4 regions of the Chryseobacterium sp. FR054 genome follow, and region 2 is predicted to be linked to each of the others. Evidence: riboswitches for the same ligand, from Rfam matches in the RefSeq annotation. Region 2 holds a riboswitch; each other region holds the start of a gene.
What was found. A riboswitch is a leader RNA that binds a small molecule or an ion and turns the genes downstream of it on or off. The one in region 2 is predicted to bind cobalamin.
Positions count from the first base shown of each region.

Region 1: another riboswitch for cobalamin. It lies ahead of AC106S_RS21475 (TonB-dependent receptor); the one in region 2 lies ahead of AC106S_RS06350 (T9SS type A sorting domain-containing protein).
Region 3: another riboswitch for cobalamin. It lies ahead of AC106S_RS06915 (TonB-dependent receptor plug domain-containing protein); the one in region 2 lies ahead of AC106S_RS06350 (T9SS type A sorting domain-containing protein).
Region 4: another riboswitch for cobalamin. It lies ahead of AC106S_RS10685 (acyl-CoA thioesterase); the one in region 2 lies ahead of AC106S_RS06350 (T9SS type A sorting domain-containing protein).

Region 1 covers NZ_JBXDSA010000006.1:140,876-145,549, reverse strand. Annotated here, with positions in the region: gene AC106S_RS21485 (cytochrome-c peroxidase) at 1-334, shown strand, start outside; gene AC106S_RS21480 (transporter) at 352-1,281, shown strand; cobalamin riboswitch at 1,445-1,630, shown strand; gene AC106S_RS21475 (TonB-dependent receptor) at 1,740-3,770, shown strand; gene AC106S_RS21470 (YncE family protein) at 3,767-4,674, shown strand, end outside.
Region 2 covers NZ_JBXDSA010000001.1:1,392,760-1,397,433, forward strand. Annotated here, with positions in the region: gene tpiA (triose-phosphate isomerase) at 1-749, shown strand, start outside; gene AC106S_RS06345 (esterase-like activity of phytase family protein) at 991-2,253, opposite strand; cobalamin riboswitch at 2,501-2,691, shown strand; gene AC106S_RS06350 (T9SS type A sorting domain-containing protein) at 2,772-3,896, shown strand; gene clpP (ATP-dependent Clp endopeptidase proteolytic subunit ClpP) at 4,114-4,674, opposite strand, start outside.
Region 3 covers NZ_JBXDSA010000001.1:1,509,843-1,514,516, reverse strand. Annotated here, with positions in the region: gene AC106S_RS06920 (YncE family protein) at 1-19, opposite strand, end outside; gene AC106S_RS06915 (TonB-dependent receptor plug domain-containing protein) at 34-1,875, opposite strand; cobalamin riboswitch at 1,908-2,083, opposite strand; gene cdd (cytidine deaminase) at 2,897-3,379, opposite strand; gene namA (NADPH dehydrogenase NamA) at 3,483-4,535, shown strand; gene AC106S_RS06900 (DUF2752 domain-containing protein) at 4,590-4,674, shown strand, end outside.
Region 4 covers NZ_JBXDSA010000002.1:731,144-735,817, reverse strand. Annotated here, with positions in the region: gene AC106S_RS10700 (GEVED domain-containing protein) at 1-736, opposite strand, end outside; gene AC106S_RS10695 (ATP-binding cassette domain-containing protein) at 1,133-1,798, shown strand; gene AC106S_RS10690 (hypothetical protein) at 1,831-2,631, shown strand; cobalamin riboswitch at 2,685-2,864, shown strand; gene AC106S_RS10685 (acyl-CoA thioesterase) at 2,979-3,362, shown strand; gene AC106S_RS10680 (MutS-related protein) at 3,382-4,674, opposite strand, start outside.

The sequences.
Region 1 (4,674 bases), on a different contig from region 2:
GAATACAGGAATGTATTATAATTCGCAGTTTAAAGATCCCGGGCGTTACCGGGTAACCCTTGATCAGAACGACTGGATGAAGTTCCGGGTGCCGGGCCTTAGAAATATAGAATATACTGCACCTTATATGCACGACGGAAGATTCTATACGCTGGAAGCGGTTCTCAATTTCTATTCCGATGGAGTGGAAGACCATCCTAACCTGGATCCGAAACTGAAACAGAACGGGCATACCGGAATTGCGATGAACATTCAGGATAAGCAGTTGATTATCGCTTTTCTGAAAACGCTTTCCGATAAAAACTTTATTTCTAATCCCCAATTTGCAGAATAATGAACAGGAAAAAAATAATGGTAATAATAGGAATGGCTTTATCTGCAGGATTTCATGCTAAAACGGTTAAAGACAGCATGGAGGTATCCGGTGATTTTAGCAGAATATCGCTTGATGACTGTGATGCCTGCGGCTGTGCGGCCGGAAATGGTTCGTCAGGTTTCGAATCATTGCTGAATCCCCAGTTTATCGGCATTAAATATTTTGCCCAGCATTATAAGGCAAAAGAAAATTTGTTTGTGAAAGATCTTACACAGGACCAGTATTTCAATACCCTTCAGCTGTGGGGAAAAATTCCTCTGACGAAAAAACTGAGTGTGTACGCCAGTCTGCCCTTTCATTTTCACGAAAAGAAAACCTGGCAGGGAGACATCCGCATCAATGGAATCGGGGATCTGAATCTGATGGGAATTTATCAGATCATTAATTCGAAAGATAATGCCCATCAGCTGAATGGTGGCCTGGGGATAAAAATTCCTCTGGGAAAATTTGATGAAAAAGGAATTTCCGGGGTTAATCCGAGTTTTCAGCTCGGAACAGGCAGCTGGGACTATCAGGCAGCTTTAAATTATAAATTCCAGAAGAATAAACTGGCAGTGCTTATCAATACGGACTATACAGTGAAAACTGAAAACAAAAAACATTATCGTTTCGGGAATCAATGGAATTATGCAGCAACAGGATTTTACCGGATCACAGGAACTGATAAAACCATATTTTCTGCCAAAGCCGGGCTTCAGGGCGAGGTGTATGATACCAACAGGCAGTACGGAGAAACATTGCCCCGTACATCAGGAAGTGCTTTGTATGGCAAGCTGGGCTTTGAAGCATCTTATAAAAAGTTCAGTCTCGGAAGTGAGATCATGCTGCCTGCTTATACTGAGCTGGCAGGAGGAGATATTGAGGCAAAATCACGTTTCAGTATTTTTCTGAATATCGGAATCTGATGAATAAATGATCCCCGATCAGAAAATACTTTTTTTAATAAACCTTACAAATGCTTTTCTCGTTTGTAAGGTTTTTCTTTTGCAGGGAACATAGCTTGTGAAATGTTTTTATCCTGCTGAGAATCATTTTGTTATTTCAGATTTTGAATATGTCAGGAATTGTTTATCTTTGCCGGAATCTGGTGAGCCGTAAAAAGCGCTTAAAAGGGAATCCGGTGAAAATCCGGGACAGACCCGCTGCTGTAAGCTCCACACCAAAGTTTCTGAAGAATATATCCACTGTTTTTTTAATGGGAAGGATTTCAGAAACGGAGTAAGTCAGAAGACCTGCCAGAAGATGAACGTTTGACGCTTTCGTGGAATAAAGCTTAGGACAACAATGATTCTGTGCAGTGAATGCTGTGCTTTGTCGTTGCTTTCTTATATCCGTTAGCGTCATCATTATTCTGAATGAGCTAATGGTGACAAAACTTACTGCTTCTCTGTTTCAAAAGGGAGCTGTCGCAATTTTTGTGACGGCCTCTCATCTTGTATTCTCACAGTCTAAGGACAGCATCCGGGAGAAAACGATTCTTCCTGTCCGGATTTATAAAAAAGATTTTAAAGAAATTCTTCCCGCACAGATTCTTTCAGGCGAACAGCTGGAAAGGCTGAACAGCCAGTCGGTAGCGGATGCCCTGAGATATTTTTCCGGTGTTCAGATCAAGGATTACGGCGGAATGGGAGGTTTGAAAACTGTTAATATCCGGAGCATGGGAAGCCAGCATGTCGGTGTTTTCTATGACGGCATTCAGCTTGGAAATGCCCAGAACGGAGTGGTGGATCTGGGGAAATTTTCCCTAGATGATATAGAATCAATCTCTTTGTACAACGGTCAGAAAAGTGAGATCTTTCAGCCTGCAAAAGATTTCGGGTCTTCAGGATCTATTTATCTTCAGCCTAAAACTCCTGTATTTAAAGGAAATCAGAAAACCAATGTAACGGTCAGGCTTAAATTTGGGTCCATCAGCCTGTTTAATCCTTCGTTCCGCCTGGAGCAGAAGATTTCAGACCGGGTGGCAGCAAGCTTCAGTTCGGAGTTTGTGCAGAGCAGAGGATTGTACAAGTATAAATACCAAAAGAAAAATGCTGACGGCTCTGTTGCCAATGATACGATTGCCAGAAGATATGATTCCTATATTCAGGCTAAACGTCTTGAAACAGGTTTTAACGGAATTATTAATAACGGGAGCTGGAATGTACGCGGTTACGGATATATTTCAGACCGGGGAATTCCCACTGCTGTCGTGAATAATGATTTCGGGCCTAAAGGACAGCAGATGCTGGATGAAAACTATTTTATTCAGGCCAGTTTCAGAAAAAAGCTGTTTCCGAAGTTTGAAACCCAGGTGAAAGCCAAATTTGCCTACGATTATTCCAGGTTCCTGGATACGGTCAATGTATCAACAACAGCCCTGCGCATTGATAATACCTATATCCAGAGAGAACTTTACTTTTCTTCGTCCAATATCTATTCGATTACCAAAGACTGGGATGTAAGTGCAGGTTTGGACTTCCAGTATAATAACCTGAATGCCAGTCTCAGGGATTTTTCATTTCCTACACGATATACCTCACTGCTGGCTTTTGCCACGACCTATCAGTGGAGAAGGTTTAAATTCCTGGGAAGTGTACTTGGAACGTTTGTCCATGAAAATGTGGAGAAAAATGCAAAATCTCCCGATAAAACAGAATGGACCCCCTCTGCATTTCTGAGCTATCAGCCCTCTGATTCAAAAGATTTTACCATAAGAGCCTTTTATAAAAGGATTTTCAGGATGCCAACTTTCAATGATCTGTATTACACCATGATCGGAAATGTGATGCTGAAACCTGAATTTACCAATCAGTATGACGTGGGTTTTACCTACCATAAACTTTATGATCATGAATTTTTTAAAGGAATTTATGTGAAAGCGGACGGATATTATAATGAAGTGGAAAATAAAATCATCGCAGTTCCTACCACCAATCTGTTCCGGTGGATGATGACGAATCTCGGAGAAGTAAGGATTGTGGGAGCAGATGTCAATGTTCAGGCTGAATTTGATATCAATAAGGTGAAACTGAAACCTCTGGTAAGCTATACCTATCAGAGAGCAGGAGATTATACCGATAAAAAAGAAGATTATTACGGAGACCAGATCTCTTATGTGCCCTGGCATGCCCTGACTTTTACCATGATGGCGGATTATAAAGACTGGAGTTTCAATTACAGTTTCATGTATACCGGAGAACGTTATGATGCACAGCTGAATAACATCCGTGCCAATTATCTTCAGCCGTGGTATACCCATGATTTATCGGTTCAGAAAAAATTCAACTGGCATGCCCATCAGATCAAAGCCGGTTTTGAGGTCAATAACGTCCTCAATCAATATTATGACGTGGTAAGGAATTATCCGATGCCCGGAAGAAATTTTAAACTCATTGTAAGCTTTACATTATGAAAAAACTAAACTTTTACCTTCTGGCTCTTGCCTTTCTCTGTCTGTTCTCATGCCGGACGGACGATTACGTTGTTCCCTCGGAAAAAGAAGAGGTAAGCACCGGAGAAGATACAGCCATCAAAGGTTTTTACCTTCTGAATGAAGGAAATATGGGAAGTAACAAATGTACCCTTGATTACTTCGATTATGCTACGGGAACCTATCACCGGAATATCTACGGAGAGATCAATCCGAATGTGGTGAAAGAACTCGGGGATGTAGGAAATGACATCATGATCTACGGAAGTAAAATGTATGTAGTGGTGAATGTTTCCAATAAAATTGAAGTGCTGGATGCCAAATCAGCGAAACGTATCAAGACCATACAGCTTCAGAACTGCCGGTATATGAAGTTTAAGGGAGGAAAGGTGTATGCCAGCAGCTATGCAGGTCCTGTTGAATTAAATCCCAATTCGCCACCCGGAAAAGTAGTGGAAATTGATACAACTTCACTGGCTATTGAAAGACAGGTGGTGGTAGGTTATCAGCCCGAAGAAATGGAGATTATCGGAGATAAGCTTTATGTAGCCAATTCCGGAGGTTATATGTTCCCGAATTATGACAGAACAGTTTCTGTGATTGATCTTAACAGTTTTACAGAGACCAAAAAAATTGATGTGGCCATTAATCTTCACCGCATCAGAAAAGATAATTACGGAGATCTCTACGTAAGTTCCAGAGGAGATTATTACAATATCCCGTCCAGTCTGTTTCTTGTGGATGCAGCTACCGGAGCTGTAAAAAAAGACTTTCATGTCGCGGTAAGCGGAATGACAATCGTGAATGACAAACTCTATTACTATGGCAATGAGTTTAATTATAATACCCACAGCTATGTTAAAACTTTCGGAATTATCGATGTGAA
Region 2 (4,674 bases):
AAATAGTTGCAGGAAACTGGAAAATGAACAAAAATGTAATTGATGCACAGCAGTTAATGATTCAATTACTGAGCTATAAAAACAGTAGTGCCACGAACTGTGAAATATGGATTGCTCCGCCTTCCTTATACCTGATGATGGCAAAAGATATCTTTGAAAAAGATGAGATCGGTGTGTTTTCCCAGGATATGAGCGCTCACGAAAGCGGTGCCTATACCGGGGAAATTTCTGCGGATATGCTTGAATCTATTGATGCTACCGGTTCACTGATCGGGCATTCCGAGAGAAGACAGTACCACGGTGAAACCGATGCAAGCTGCAACAAAAAGGTAAAACTGGCGCTTGATAAAGGTCTTATCCCTGTTTACTGTAACGGAGAAACCCTGGAGCAGAGAAAAGCAGGCCAGCATTTTGATGTGGTAAAAAGCCAGACTGAAGAAGCTCTTTTCACGCTTTCTGCTGACGAGATCAAAAAAGTGGTGATTGCTTACGAACCGGTTTGGGCAATCGGAACCGGAGAGACGGCTACACCGGAGCAGGCTCAGGAAATTCATGCACACATCAGAAGCATTATTGCAGGAAAATATGGCCAGGAAGTAGCCGATGAGGTTTCTATCCTTTACGGAGGTTCTGTAAAACCGGATAATGCTAAAGAAATCTTCTCCCAGCCGGATATTGACGGAGGACTGATTGGAGGGGCTGCTTTAAAATTAGAGGATTTCTCTAAAATTATCGAGGCTTTCAATTAATATTATAAAAACAGGTTTTGGCTAAAGCCAATGGAGTTTATTTTTATATGTGAACGGACCCAATTGAATTGATTATGATTAACCAGATCAAACGATGCAAAAAACAGCAGATAACATCTGTGAAATTTGTGTGATCCGTAGGAAAAATAACCATAACATCCATTTCTACTGAGCTTAACCAACATACATCAACAAAAACGGCGGAATCTTCGATTCCGCCGTTTTCTTTAAAAAAATCTAATTATTGAATATCGACTATATACATAGTTCCCTTATCTACTTTCCCGGTTTTAGGAAGGATCTTGGCTTTCGGATTTCCGTTTCCGTCATCTAAGATTCCAAAATCGTCATCATTGAAAACAGCCAGTTTATTATTTCCAAGATAAACGATTCCTTCAAACTTATCATGTTCATAGCCCAGCTTGGCCACCAGGTCTGCGGCTAATGTTTTGGACACCGGTTTTATTCCGGCGGTGGTAATTTCGTTCCATGTACACTGTTCCAGGGCTTTATTATTGATCTTCATTCCGTCCACAGCGGCCACATCAGGTCCGGTTACGTCAGAAGCATCTGCCAGGCTGATCCTGTATACTTTTTTCACGCCGCCCTGCGAACCGAAGTTTCCGTCTCTTTCAATAACCAGGAATTCCGTGTTGCTGATCGCGGTTATATCGCAGACAGAATCTGAAGTTCCGCCATCCTGTTTATATAAAAACTGTTTTGTTTTTCCTGTGGCAATATCGAATGTAACAATCCTCGTTAAAGTGGTATTGGTAGCCAAAGCCTTTGTAGGAACATACATCATTGACTGGATGGTTCCTACGAGCGTTTTTCCGTCCGGAGTGATGCAGAGCCCTTCCATTCCCCTGTTGGCTCTTCTTTTGGCTAAAACAGCAGGCAGCTTTCTCGGTCCTGTATTAACGCCTATCGGGCTGATTCTTTCCATTTCCACTCCTTCAGCACTGTAATGTACGATATGCGGACCATACTCATCAGATACCCAGAAGGTACCGTCAGCTGCTGCAACAAGGCTCTCGCTGTCCAGTCCGTAATTATCCGTTCCTAAAACATTTCCGTTTACATCATAAGCGGTTTCGCCTGTACTTCCCATTCCTGCGGGATTTGGAAGCCCTGTGATGGGCTGGCCGGAAGGATTTTTAAGTTTAATATATTTAATGACCTCGATATTTCCTTCAGTATTGATCTTAAAATGCATAATGGTCGGCGTGAAATCCGGAGCCGGAAATTTTTTCCCGTTCAGATAGTCGGTATTGGGACCGCGGTCTGTAATGACATAGAATTCACCTTTTCTGCCTGGGTGGGCGGCTGCTCCGGAGCCAAAACCTCCGTTAATCACATCTACCCCATTTACCGTTGCCAGTTTGGAAAAAGGAAATTCCTGAGGAAGTCTGGAATAATTAATATCCTGGCCGCTTACATGGTCATCATCTTTACATGATGCCATAGCAATAAGCGCCAAAGCAGAGATCAGCAGTTTTTTCATGTTTACTTTTATGGCAGCGAAAATAGATAATGATTGTAAACTGATCTTGAATACAAGAATAAGTATATTTTAACAATCAAGGTTTAAGGTTAATTTATTTTAAACACAAAAAATATCAGGATAAAACATCATATTCCGGAATTCTTTATCGAATTAAAAAAGTCATAAGACCGAAAATGACCTGATCTTTAAACAAAATTTAAAAAATCAGAATAATTCACAAAATGACATCAAAAATTTAGATATTATATTTGTAGCGGTTTAAGGCTGAACCATTGTTCATTAAAAGGGAACCAAGTGAGAAGAATATTCAATTCTTGGGCTGTACCCGCAACTGTAAGCTGTTTAAACAGGAGTATACTGTGCCACTGGATCAAAAATCCGGGAAGGCGTATTCCTGATGCGAGCCAGGAGACCTGCCTTATTCCATATTCATCAGAAACAGAGTATCTGAAGTCATTCATTTCTTTTTTTCTGAAGGAAAGTTTCGGGAATAAAACTTTTAATTTAATGATATCATGAAAAAAATCTACTTTTTTTTCCTGCTGCTTTGTATGCAGCTCCTGTCGGCCCAGTTCACCGAAAACGACATTAAATTCTGGGTAGGAACCGGTTCTAAAAAAGCCTACCTCATTGCTGATTTCAATGATGACGACAATCCTTCTTCCTATGCCTGGGGATACCGTTTTGATTCGGATGATCTTACCATGGAAGACCTCATCACCGCTATTGCCGCCGCAGAGCCTAAAATGGAAGTGGAAATTCCCTCCGGATTCCTTTACAGCCTGAACTATAACCACCACGTACCCAGCCTGGATGATTACTGGTCTACATGGTCAGGACCGTCTGCCGAAAATATGACGCTTAATAACGGGGTAAACGGAGATCCGCTCGTGAACGGAAAATGGTACGGAGTTTCTTTTGGATATGGATTTACTGATAATACCCCTCCACTTTCCCATCCCTCATCTCCGGTAGCCGCTTACAGTTCTGCCTGGTATAATGCATCGCAGATTACCCATTGGATCGGTACGGGAAGTAATTCAAGCCTTGTGGTTATCGATTTCGGAACCAACAGTCCAAACGGTTCTGCCCATTCATTTGTTTTCGGAATCCGCTATAACGGAAGCATTACCGCAGAACAGGCCCTCCAGCAAATTCAGGCCCAAGCTTCCTATTTCAATTTCGCTTCCAACGGAGGGCAGATTGCTTCTTTATCTTTAAACAGTCATTCAGGAACATCTTCCGGAAATAATGCATGGAAGCTTTTCAAAGGAAAAGATCTTTCATCATGGAGAAGTCAGGCTTCTTTGTCACAGACTCAGTTAAACAATAATGAATGGCTGGGTTTAAGCTTTGGACAAAGATTACCGTTTACGCCTACCGAAGCATCACTTGAAGTTTTAGGGGTTTCTGATATCCGGAAGAAAGCATTCAGAGTTTATCCTAACCCTGCCAGTGATTTCATTCATATAGAAACAGCTGAAAATATTATCGAAGTAAATATTTATGGAGTTTCAGGACAGAAAGTCCTTACTTCAAAAGCTACAAAAATCGATATTCAGTCTTTACAGTCCGGTATTTATCTGATGGAAATTAAAACTTCAAAAAATACAGCGGTTCATAAGTTGATTAAAAAATAATGCATATTGTGGGATATTTTATCCTCACAGATCGGGGAGGTTACACAGATTCTTTTAAAATTATAATGATAAAAAGTATATGAGTGCGATTAGATAAAAACCTAACAGGTCTCGGAGACCTGCTAGGTTTAAAAGCAGCACAAACATTAAAAAATCAACATAAAGACAAAAAAACGCACCGGGCTGGTGCGTTTTTTATCATCCTTATAAGGAAAAATTATTTTTTCTCTGTTGATCTCTGTAAAACCTCGTCTACCATTCCGTAGCCTTTAGCCTCTTCAGAAGTCATCCAGTAATCTCTGTCGGAAGATTTCTCTACCCATTCGTAGGTTTGCCCTGAATGGTGAGCGATGATTTCATAAAGCTCCTGCTTCAGTTTCAGCATCTCTCTAAGGTTGATTTCCATATCCGAAGCAACTCCCTGAGCACCTCCTGAAGGCTGGTGGATCATTACTCTTGAATGCTTAAGTGCGGAGCGTTTTCCTTTTTCTCCGGCAACAAGAAGAACAGCTCCCATTGAAGCAGCCATTCCTGTACAGATGGTTGCTACATCAGGCTTGATGATCTGCATGGTATCATAGATTCCTAACCCTGCATACACGCTTCCGCCCGGCGAGTTGATATAAATCTGGATATCTTTTGAAGGATCTGCACTTTCAAGGAATAAAAGCTGTGCCGTTACGATGTTGGCCACCTGATCATCAATCCCTGTTCCCAGGAAAATGATTCTGTCCATCATCAGACGTGAAAATACGTCCATCTGAGCAACGTTTAATCT
Region 3 (4,674 bases), 120 kb from region 2:
AAAGTCTGTGTAATTTCATAATATATTTCAGTTTTAAAAATTAATGGTTGCGTAAATACTGTAATTCCTTTTAGGCATGGGATAATAGTACACCGTCTGATAAACAGTATCAGTCAGGTTATTGATCTTGACTCCTAAAGTATACTTCTTCAGAAGCGTTGCAGAAACACCGGTATTTAAGATAAAATAAGGATCAAGCGACATCGCTTTGTTTTCATCCGTAGTCGTGTAAGTAAGACCGTTGAAAAGACCCTGAACATACACTTTAAGAAAACCGTACTGATATTCTGCCGTTCCGTTGGCTTTGTGGAAAGGAACATACATCATCTGCTTCCGGGTTTCCTTGTTTTCCGATCGCGAATAAGTATAGCCCGCATTCAGCTTTAGTGCGTGTTTGCCCCAGTTTTTATAGAATGAAGCCTGGGTTTCCAGACCATAGGATTCAACTTTATAGGTATTGAAAGCTCCCCAGTATCCGTAAGGAGTGGGTAACCAGCTGATATAATCCTTAATATCCATATAATAAGGACTCAGCATAATTTTAAAGTCACCCAGGACGAACTCATGATTCATATCGATATTGATGGAAGTTTCCGGCTTAAGATCACGGTTCCCGCCCGGCTGCCAGTAAAGATCATTAAAAGAAGGAAACCTGAAGTTTCTGGAAAAGCTTACCCCGGTATGGTACCATTTCAAAGCATTCCATTTCCCTGAAAAAGAATACAGGAGCGGAGAAGAAATATCCTCGATGAAATTCTGCTTGACACCGGCTTCAAAACGGAGATCCTTTGTAGCAAAATACCTGATAAGACCCGCTATGGCTCCTACATTACGGCTGATATTACCGAGTCCCGATTCATAGCCTTCCCCTTTGTTGACCTGGAATTCACCGATCGCATTGACGTTGATCTTAGGAGTAATGAAGTAATTGAAATCATTCCTGAAAATATAATTCTTTCCTTCCGCACCGCTCGTTTTCGGACGGCTGATATCCCCGAAATACTGGAAATTATCCTCCGTATAGGCAGCCTTTAAACTGTTGGAAAGATTCGTTGTATTTACGTCCCAGGAGATCAGGCTCCTCAAAGTCTGGGCATTGTATTTGGTCTTATTCCCGTTAGGTTCAAAAATAGGATAGTGCTGGGATGCATCAAAGATCTGGTTTTGCCATGAAATCGTCTGACGGTCTGCAATCTTATAAGAAGCCCCGATATTGAAAGTCGTATTATAATACTTTCCGTTGAGGTTATTATAAGGAGAACTTCCCACGACAAACTCAGGAACCTTATAATCATTTTCACTGATAACATAGCTTCCGGATGCTTTAAAGCTGAATTTTTCATTGCTGTAAGAAGCTTTGGCAAAATTATTATACGTTCCGAATGAAGCTGCCTCAGAATACAGCGAGGCCCCGAATCCTCTGTTGAATTCCAGATTATTATTCAGGTGAATACTGCCGCCGATGGCCGAGCTTCCGTACTGCACGCTTCCTCCCCCTGCTTTTATTTCAAGTTCATCATAGCCATAAAGCGGAATATTATTCACATCTCCCTGCCCTAAAAATACAGAATTGATATTGATGCCGTTCCATACAAAAGCCGTATGTCCGGCACTCGTTCCCCGGAATGAAGGTGAAGAAACAGCACCACGGCCGTTTTCCTTCATATAAATCTGCGACTGAAAACGTAAAAGCTCGGAAAGATTCGTCGAATTTTTCTCAATATCCTTTGGAGTAATCGTATTGACGTAGTGAAACTGTTTCACCCTGCTCATCTGGTTATCGAATATATAAATGGTATCAATGGCCTTCTCCTGTCCCAAAAGAAAGCTGCCGTATGACGAACAAAGCAGTAATAAAGATCTTTTTATATCCATACTAATTTTACTTCTCCTCCGGAAGCAAGTCATTTTTAGTTAGTATTCTGGCAGGTCTCCTGACTTTCGCGTTCTGCACCTTCCCGTATAAACAGTGGTTTTTTGCAGAATCTCTTATTACGATTTACAGTTGCGGGGACAGTTTGGGATTTTCACCCAATTCCCTATTATTTCCAATAGACTGGAAACCAAAATTTTTGCAAAGATAAGTTTTTAAATGTATTAGACAACAGGACAGAAAGATGAAACGATAAATGGGTAGAACAGGAGGGATTCTGTCAAACTCTATGGATTACGTAAATTTTTTGTTGGTTTAAAGTAATCTCCTGATAAATTGAATTATTATCATGTTTTATGGTGTAAGAAGATCAAATATTTTCATCCATTTTACAATCAAATATTGAATTTCTCGCAGAATACACGAATTTCACAGATTTTTATGGGTATGTTTTTCCTCGCAGACAGAGCAGATGATGCAGATTTTTTGTCGGTTTAAAGCAAGGGCGTAAGGACTTTAATTATGATACAGCTTTTAAGACACAAAAAAATTCAAAGATTTTCAGCAGTTTTCCTGAACAGTGATCGATTGCTTTAAGATTTAAGACAGCCGAAGGCTAATCCATCGCTTCATCGGATCAACGGAGTTGATTCTGAACTTTACTTTCTTCAAAATTGCCTGTGCATCAAACTTTGCGTTCCAAAAAATACAGTTATCATATTGATGAAATTTGAGTTTTCCACAGATTTTCCAGAAAAAGATCTGTGTTATCTGTGAGATTTGCGGGAACAATATTTATGAAGGTTTTGAATAACGATGCTGTAAAAATCTGCTTAATCTGCCAGATCAGCGAGCATAAAATTTTCATGGATTAGGTAGATTCTTTACCAAGAATTTAAGTGAATTTCTATAAGCAAAACTTTAAACTTTCAGATGAGACGTAAAAAACTGTTGTGATTAAAAAAGCTTTATTGCCACGGACACAGATATTTTATTCGTGGCAAAAAGCAATATATCTTCCATTTATAAAAACGATGAATCAAAATAGAAGGGAAGCAGATCTTTAATCGCATGTACCTTGTAAACCTCCTCATTCATACTTGAAAAATAAAGGTCGATATTCTCGTTCTGCTTGGTCTCAAATTCTATTAAGCTCTGGCGGCAGGCTCCGCATGGCGGGATCGGAGGATTTTTCTCATGAAATTCCTTAGGTCCGCCCACTACAAAGATCTTTTTAATCTTCACATCCGGAAAGTTGGCGGCTACCCAGAAAAGAGCCGTTCTTTCAGCACACAGCCCGGACGGAAAAGCAGCGTTCTCCTGGTTGTTGCCGGAATAGATCTCTCCGTTTTCAAGCAGGACAGAACATCCTACCAGAAACTGGGAGTAGGGGGCATAGGCATTTTCGCGGGCTTCTTTGGCTCTTTCGAATAGTTTTTTTTCAATATCGCTCAGTTCACTGCTGTTTTTAAAATACTCGTAACTGATCTGTATGTCTTTTTTCATATATTGTAGGACTAAAAAAGGGGGGCTAAAATTAGTTCTTTTTAATCAGGTGGGCAATATTTTTGTTCATCAGATCATTGAACCTGAAATTCAAAAGTTTAAAATGCTGTATACACCAATAAAATTCAGAAATATAGAATTGAAGAACCGCTGGGTAATGTCACCGATGTGTATGTATTCCTGCGAAAACGGACTGGCCAATGACTTTCACTTTGTGCATTACGGAAGCAGGGCACAGGGCGGAACAGGACTGCTTATGGTAGAAGCCACAGGAGTGGAACCGAAAGGGAGAATTACGAATAAATGCATGGGAATCTGGAGTGATGAGCAGGCAGATCAGCTTAAAAAGATCGTTGATTTTGTCCATTCCCATTCGGAAAGTAAAATAGGAATCCAGCTGGCCCACGCAGGAAGAAAAGGCTCTACGTGGAATAATAAACAGATCTCTGTTGAAGAAGGCTGGGAAACTCTGGCTCCGAGCCCGGTTCCCTATCATCCTTCAGAAAGAATTCCCCATGTTCTGACCACTGATGAGGTGAAGCAGCAGGTACAGAACTTTAAAGAAGCGGCAAAAAGAGCCGTGAAGGCAGGATTTGATATCATAGAGATCCACGGAGCTCACGGCTACCTGATCCACCAGTTTCTGTCCCCGCTTTCCAATATAAGAACTGATGAATATGGAGGAAGTTTTGAAAACAGAATCCGGTTCCTGATAGAGATTGTTGAGGCGGTGAATGAAGAACTGGACGAAAATACCGCTCTTTTTGTAAGAATTTCCGGAACCGAATACGCGGAAAACGGATGGGATATTGAAGACAGTGTTCAGCTGGCTGAAATATTGAAAAGCCATTCCGTTGATCTGGTAGATGTTTCCAGCGGCGGAAATATTCACGGTGCAAAAATTTCAGTTTTTAACGGGTACCAGGTTCCTTTCTCTTCTCAGATAAAAAATCAGGCAGGAGTAAGAACCGGTGCCGTCGGATTGATCACTACACCCGATCAGGCGGAAGAAATCCTTCAGAACGGAAATGCAGATCTGATATTTGTCGCCAGGGAAATATTAAGAAATCCCTATATCGCGGTACAGGGAGCCTTTGAAATGAATGAAGAATGCTTTTTCCCGCATCAGTACTCCAGAGCAAAAATTTCTTCATAATAAAATGACCAACAGCAGGCAGAAAACTTTTCACTATTAGCAAAAACAGGGAATATGAACATAGAAGACTTTATGCTGACCTGTCCCATCAAAAAATATCTGGGATTCGAATGCCTGGGATGTGGAGCCCAGAGAGCTG
Region 4 (4,674 bases), on a different contig from region 2:
TCACCATCACCCTCATTGTGACTCCGCATTGTGTAACAGCGGCCAAAGAAGGAACCGCAAATGAAGAAACAGCGGGAGTTGAAGAGTTGGCAGACTGTGTCATCACTCTTTCGGAGGCTTCAAAAATTCCGTTGGCATTAAAATCGATCCAGGCTGTTATATATACTGTATTTTGAGGAGCTGCCCAACCCAGGGTTACTGCCAGGGTATTGACAGGGCTTCCAACGGACAGCTGTACTCTTCTTGACGGATCATTCCGGTAATCGGTATATCCGGAAGGTCCCGAAGAACTGTTCATCTGGGGTACTCCTCCGTAAGGAATTACCGTCACATTTGAGATATGCATAATGCCTGAATCCGTAGATCCGGAAGAACAGTAATTAAGTCCTGTATAAAAAAATACAGAAGCTGAAAAAGGGGCATTTCCATCTGCAACCTGAACCTCATAAGCCGTGCAGGGAGAAAGAGAGGTAATCTGATAAGCAGTAGCTCCGGAAGTAATTACTGCCATTATCCAGGCGGGACTACCTACCGGCCTGAATCTCACATTATAACTGGTTGCGCCGGGAACCGGGTCCCAGGTGATATCCGCAGAGGTTATTCCGATATTGGAAACCATAACATTCACCGGTGTTTTGAAGTTGCTTACGGAAATCGTTTTCCCGGTAATTTCTGCTGCCTGAAGCCACATCGTTCCTGCACAGAGCAGGAGCATAAAAAGTAGTTTTTTTCTCATAGTTAATGGTTATTACATTTTCGTCCTAAAATTAAACCAAAAAAATCGGATATTTTTATATTTTCTAAAGTAAAGATTCTATATTTATGATCTATACAGACACTTTTCCTGTATTTTCAAAAATATGATTAAAAACATCAGGGTTCTCCGGATCTTTTATCAGAAACTACTTGTTCCGGCAGTGTTATTTTCTCTGTTGGTTTCTTTTTTAAGTGGATTCAGTATGGGAAATTTCGGGTTATGTTTTCTATTAATTCTTCCCCTGCTTCATTTTTTCATCTATGAAATAAGGCTGAAAGGTGAATATTTTTTTTATGCCAATTTTGGATTTTCAAGACTGTTTCTTTGGGTCTTTACCCTATCGTTAAGTGTAATGGTAAAAATCGTATCCGGTTTATGAAAAAGCTTCATGCAGACAGTATTACCCAATCTTTCGGAACCAGGAAAATTCTTCAGGACGTTTTTATAAGTTGCGAAACCGGAAGAATCTCAGGAATTCTGGGACCTTCAGGCGGAGGAAAATCTACTCTGCTTCAGATCATCTTCGGAACGGTAAAAGGCGACACCCAGTTTATCAGATATAATGATATTGTTCTTAAAACCCTGTCCGACCGGAAAAACAGAATTGCATATCTGCCTCAGCGTACGTCCTTCCTTCCGAAAAGCATTAAAATCAGAAATTTAATCCCATTGTTCTGTGACGAAGAAAACAGGGAAAAACTTTATCATCTTGACCTGATAAAACCGTTTTTAGATGAAAAGACCAGGCATCTTTCAGGAGGAGAAAAAAGAATCGTGGAAACTCTTATGATTCTGTACTCCGACGCGGATTTTATTTTACTGGATGAACCTTTCAGCGGGGTTTCCCCTAAATTATGTGATGAAATGGAAAGCATTATCAAAGGGCAGGCCGCCGGTAAAGGTATTATTATTTCCGATCACAACTATGAGCCTGTCTTCCGGATGGCAGATGATGTTTATCTTCTTTCCCGGACTTATTTAAGAAAGATCAACGATTTTGAAGAACTGAGGCGATTTAATTATCTTCCGAAAAGTTTTTAATTTATATATTTGAAGGTCAAAAAAAAATTATCATGATTTCCGTAAACAAGACATTATATCTATCCGCTTTCAGTATTTTCTCTTTATTGGCATCCGTTAAAGGGCAGAATAAAGTTCCTTTCGGTGTTGTAAAAGCTGAGGAAGGGTATGCCAATGTACGGGTACACAAGGAGGATTACAGAAAAATCGTCGATAAGATCCGTATGCGTAAAGGGGACGTTTTTGTTTATGTAAAACCTGCACCGGGAGAAACGGAATGGATATGGATAAAATATCCTGAAAAACAGGACGATGATAAACCTTTTGTAAGATATGAAACACTTGACAAAGAAGGAATGGTAAACAAAGGACGTATTTCTTTTATCGACCAGCTTCCCCAGTTTACCCCTTCCAAATCTAAAAACGGGAAATCCTTAATTTTTACAGACAACAGTAATCCTAAAATTCCTACGTCCCAAAGAACCAAAGTGGTGATTGATGTATATCCTTCCAATGCCAGCTACCGTAAACAGGAAAAAGATGCTGACGGAAAAATTATAACCATAGACAAAGTAAAACCGTGGGGCATCAAGGGTGAACTTCCTGAGGGGTTGATGGAGATCAAGTCAATCAGGGTACAGCAGCCGGGAAGAGGCTCTGTCTTTGTTCGTGAAGCTATTAAAAATATGTTTCAGCCCACCATGGATTTCAACAATATCGGGGTAACGGCTCTTGATAATGACCACATCTATCTTTATATGATCAACGGTTCCGGTGAAAACAGGTACACTACCCTTTGGACCATCAAGGAAGGAAGGGTAATGAGCCAGATCATTTATAATAATCCGGAATAATTGCTGTTCTTTTCTGTATTATCCTTATTTTTGCACTCGAAAAAGTTTTGCACTTATTCATCATAGAAAGTGGTTCTGCTTAACGCAGATTAAAAGGGAACCGTGTGAAAATCACGGACTGTCGCGCAACTGTAAGTAACTGAAGTCTTTATCAAAAGATCCACTGTGCAGGGCACGGGAAGGAGATAAAAGATGTTACAAGTCAGGAGACCTGCCTTTTCTTTAAACAAAAAACTTTCGCGATTTGAAGTTTATTGATCCGATGAATTGTTTCAGGAATTCCTATGGTTCCTGTTATTGTTCTGTTGTTTTAATTGATTTCATTTCGCTTTAATTAATAATGATATATGACAACAGAAGAAAGAATTGAAGCATCCGAAACCAGAATTTTCAAAGCGGTTTTCCCCAATACTACGAATCATTATGATACTCTTTTCGGAGGGACAGCCATGCAGCTGATGGATGAGGTAGCTTTTATTACAGCAACCCGTTTTGCCCGTAAAAGAGTGGTAACGGTAAGCAGCGACAAGATCGACTTTAAAAAACCGATCCCCGCCGGAACGATTGTAGAACTGATCGGAAAAGTTTCCTATGTAGGAAAAACCAGTATGAAAGTAAATGTTGAAATCTATACGGAACAGATGTATTCTTATGAAAGGGAAAGAGCTATTGTTGGGGATTTCACTTTTGTAGCGATTGATGAATTCAAGAAACCGATCCGTATTCTATAAACGCATTCCATTGCCATAATTATTCAAGATAGGTGTAGGACTCTTTGATGAGCTCTTCGGGGTATCCGTACATTTTCAAAATTCTTATGGCATTTGGTTTTTGATTGATTCCCCGGTTCAGCTGATAAGTAAACTGCAGTTTATCTTCCTGTATTTCTTCCGAAAAATAGTACAGGGCATAATTATTTCTTTCCAGAAAATTGGCTATTTCCAGATCATGGGTGGTAATGCAGATTAAGTTCCGTTCAGAGTTCATGGCTTTTAAAACAGCTTTACTTATGGCAATTCTCTCTTTGGTACCCGTACCTTTAAAAATTTCATCAATCAGGATCAGATTAAAACCGTCTTTTTCATTAAAGAAATCTTTGATTCTTAATACTTCTTCCAGATAATAACTTTTGTTTTCATTAATGTCGTCTTTAATTGAAATTGAGGTTAAGATCTTCATGAAAGGAGCTTCATAAGCGTCTGCAAAGCAAAATCCGAATAGCTGGGCCATCAATGCATTGACAGCCAGGCTTCTCATAAAGGTTGTTTTTCCGGACATATTCGATCCCGTAAGAACAATACCGGAATCTGAAATATGCAGATCATTTTTCACACATCCATCAATCAGAGGGTGATAGATTCTTTCTACCTTTATCTCTTTCTTTTCACTGAAAACCGGTTTGCAAACCGTATATTGATGCTTAATTTCAGAAAGGGTCACAGCAGTATCGATTTTACCGATATATTCATAAATTTTCAGCAGATTGTCTTTGGAAGCATTCAGAATGTTTACATTCCTGCTGAATCCGAAAATCTCCAGATTGAAGGTGATTCTGACAATTTCCAGCAATAACCAGAAAACAATCAGAAACTCATTTTTCGCCAATTGTTGTGCTGCATTTGCCGACCATATGGCCCGCACCAATCTTTTGAGATCAATTGTCTTATATTCTTCCGCCAGAGCCTTTGTTTTGCTTATATTTTTCGCTACTATAACGGCAGTATATAATCTGGAAATAATGGCATTGTAATATTCCACGTAGCTTTTATTGGCATAATGAAAATAAGCATTGACTAAAAACAAGGGAATAATAAATCCGAGAACAGGTTTCACAAAAATGCCGCAGACCAGGATAATACAGAGTAAGGTAAGTGAAAGTTTTGCGTAATTAAGGTATTTCTGATTGATAAAAATTCTGTTTTCAATCAGATCAATGATTTCATAATCATGAAATTTATTCAGTTTTCCGAGTTCTTTCTCAATAATATCCGTTTTATTTTCACTACAATAGTCAACGTAATGGTCAAAGAAAGAATCTTTATT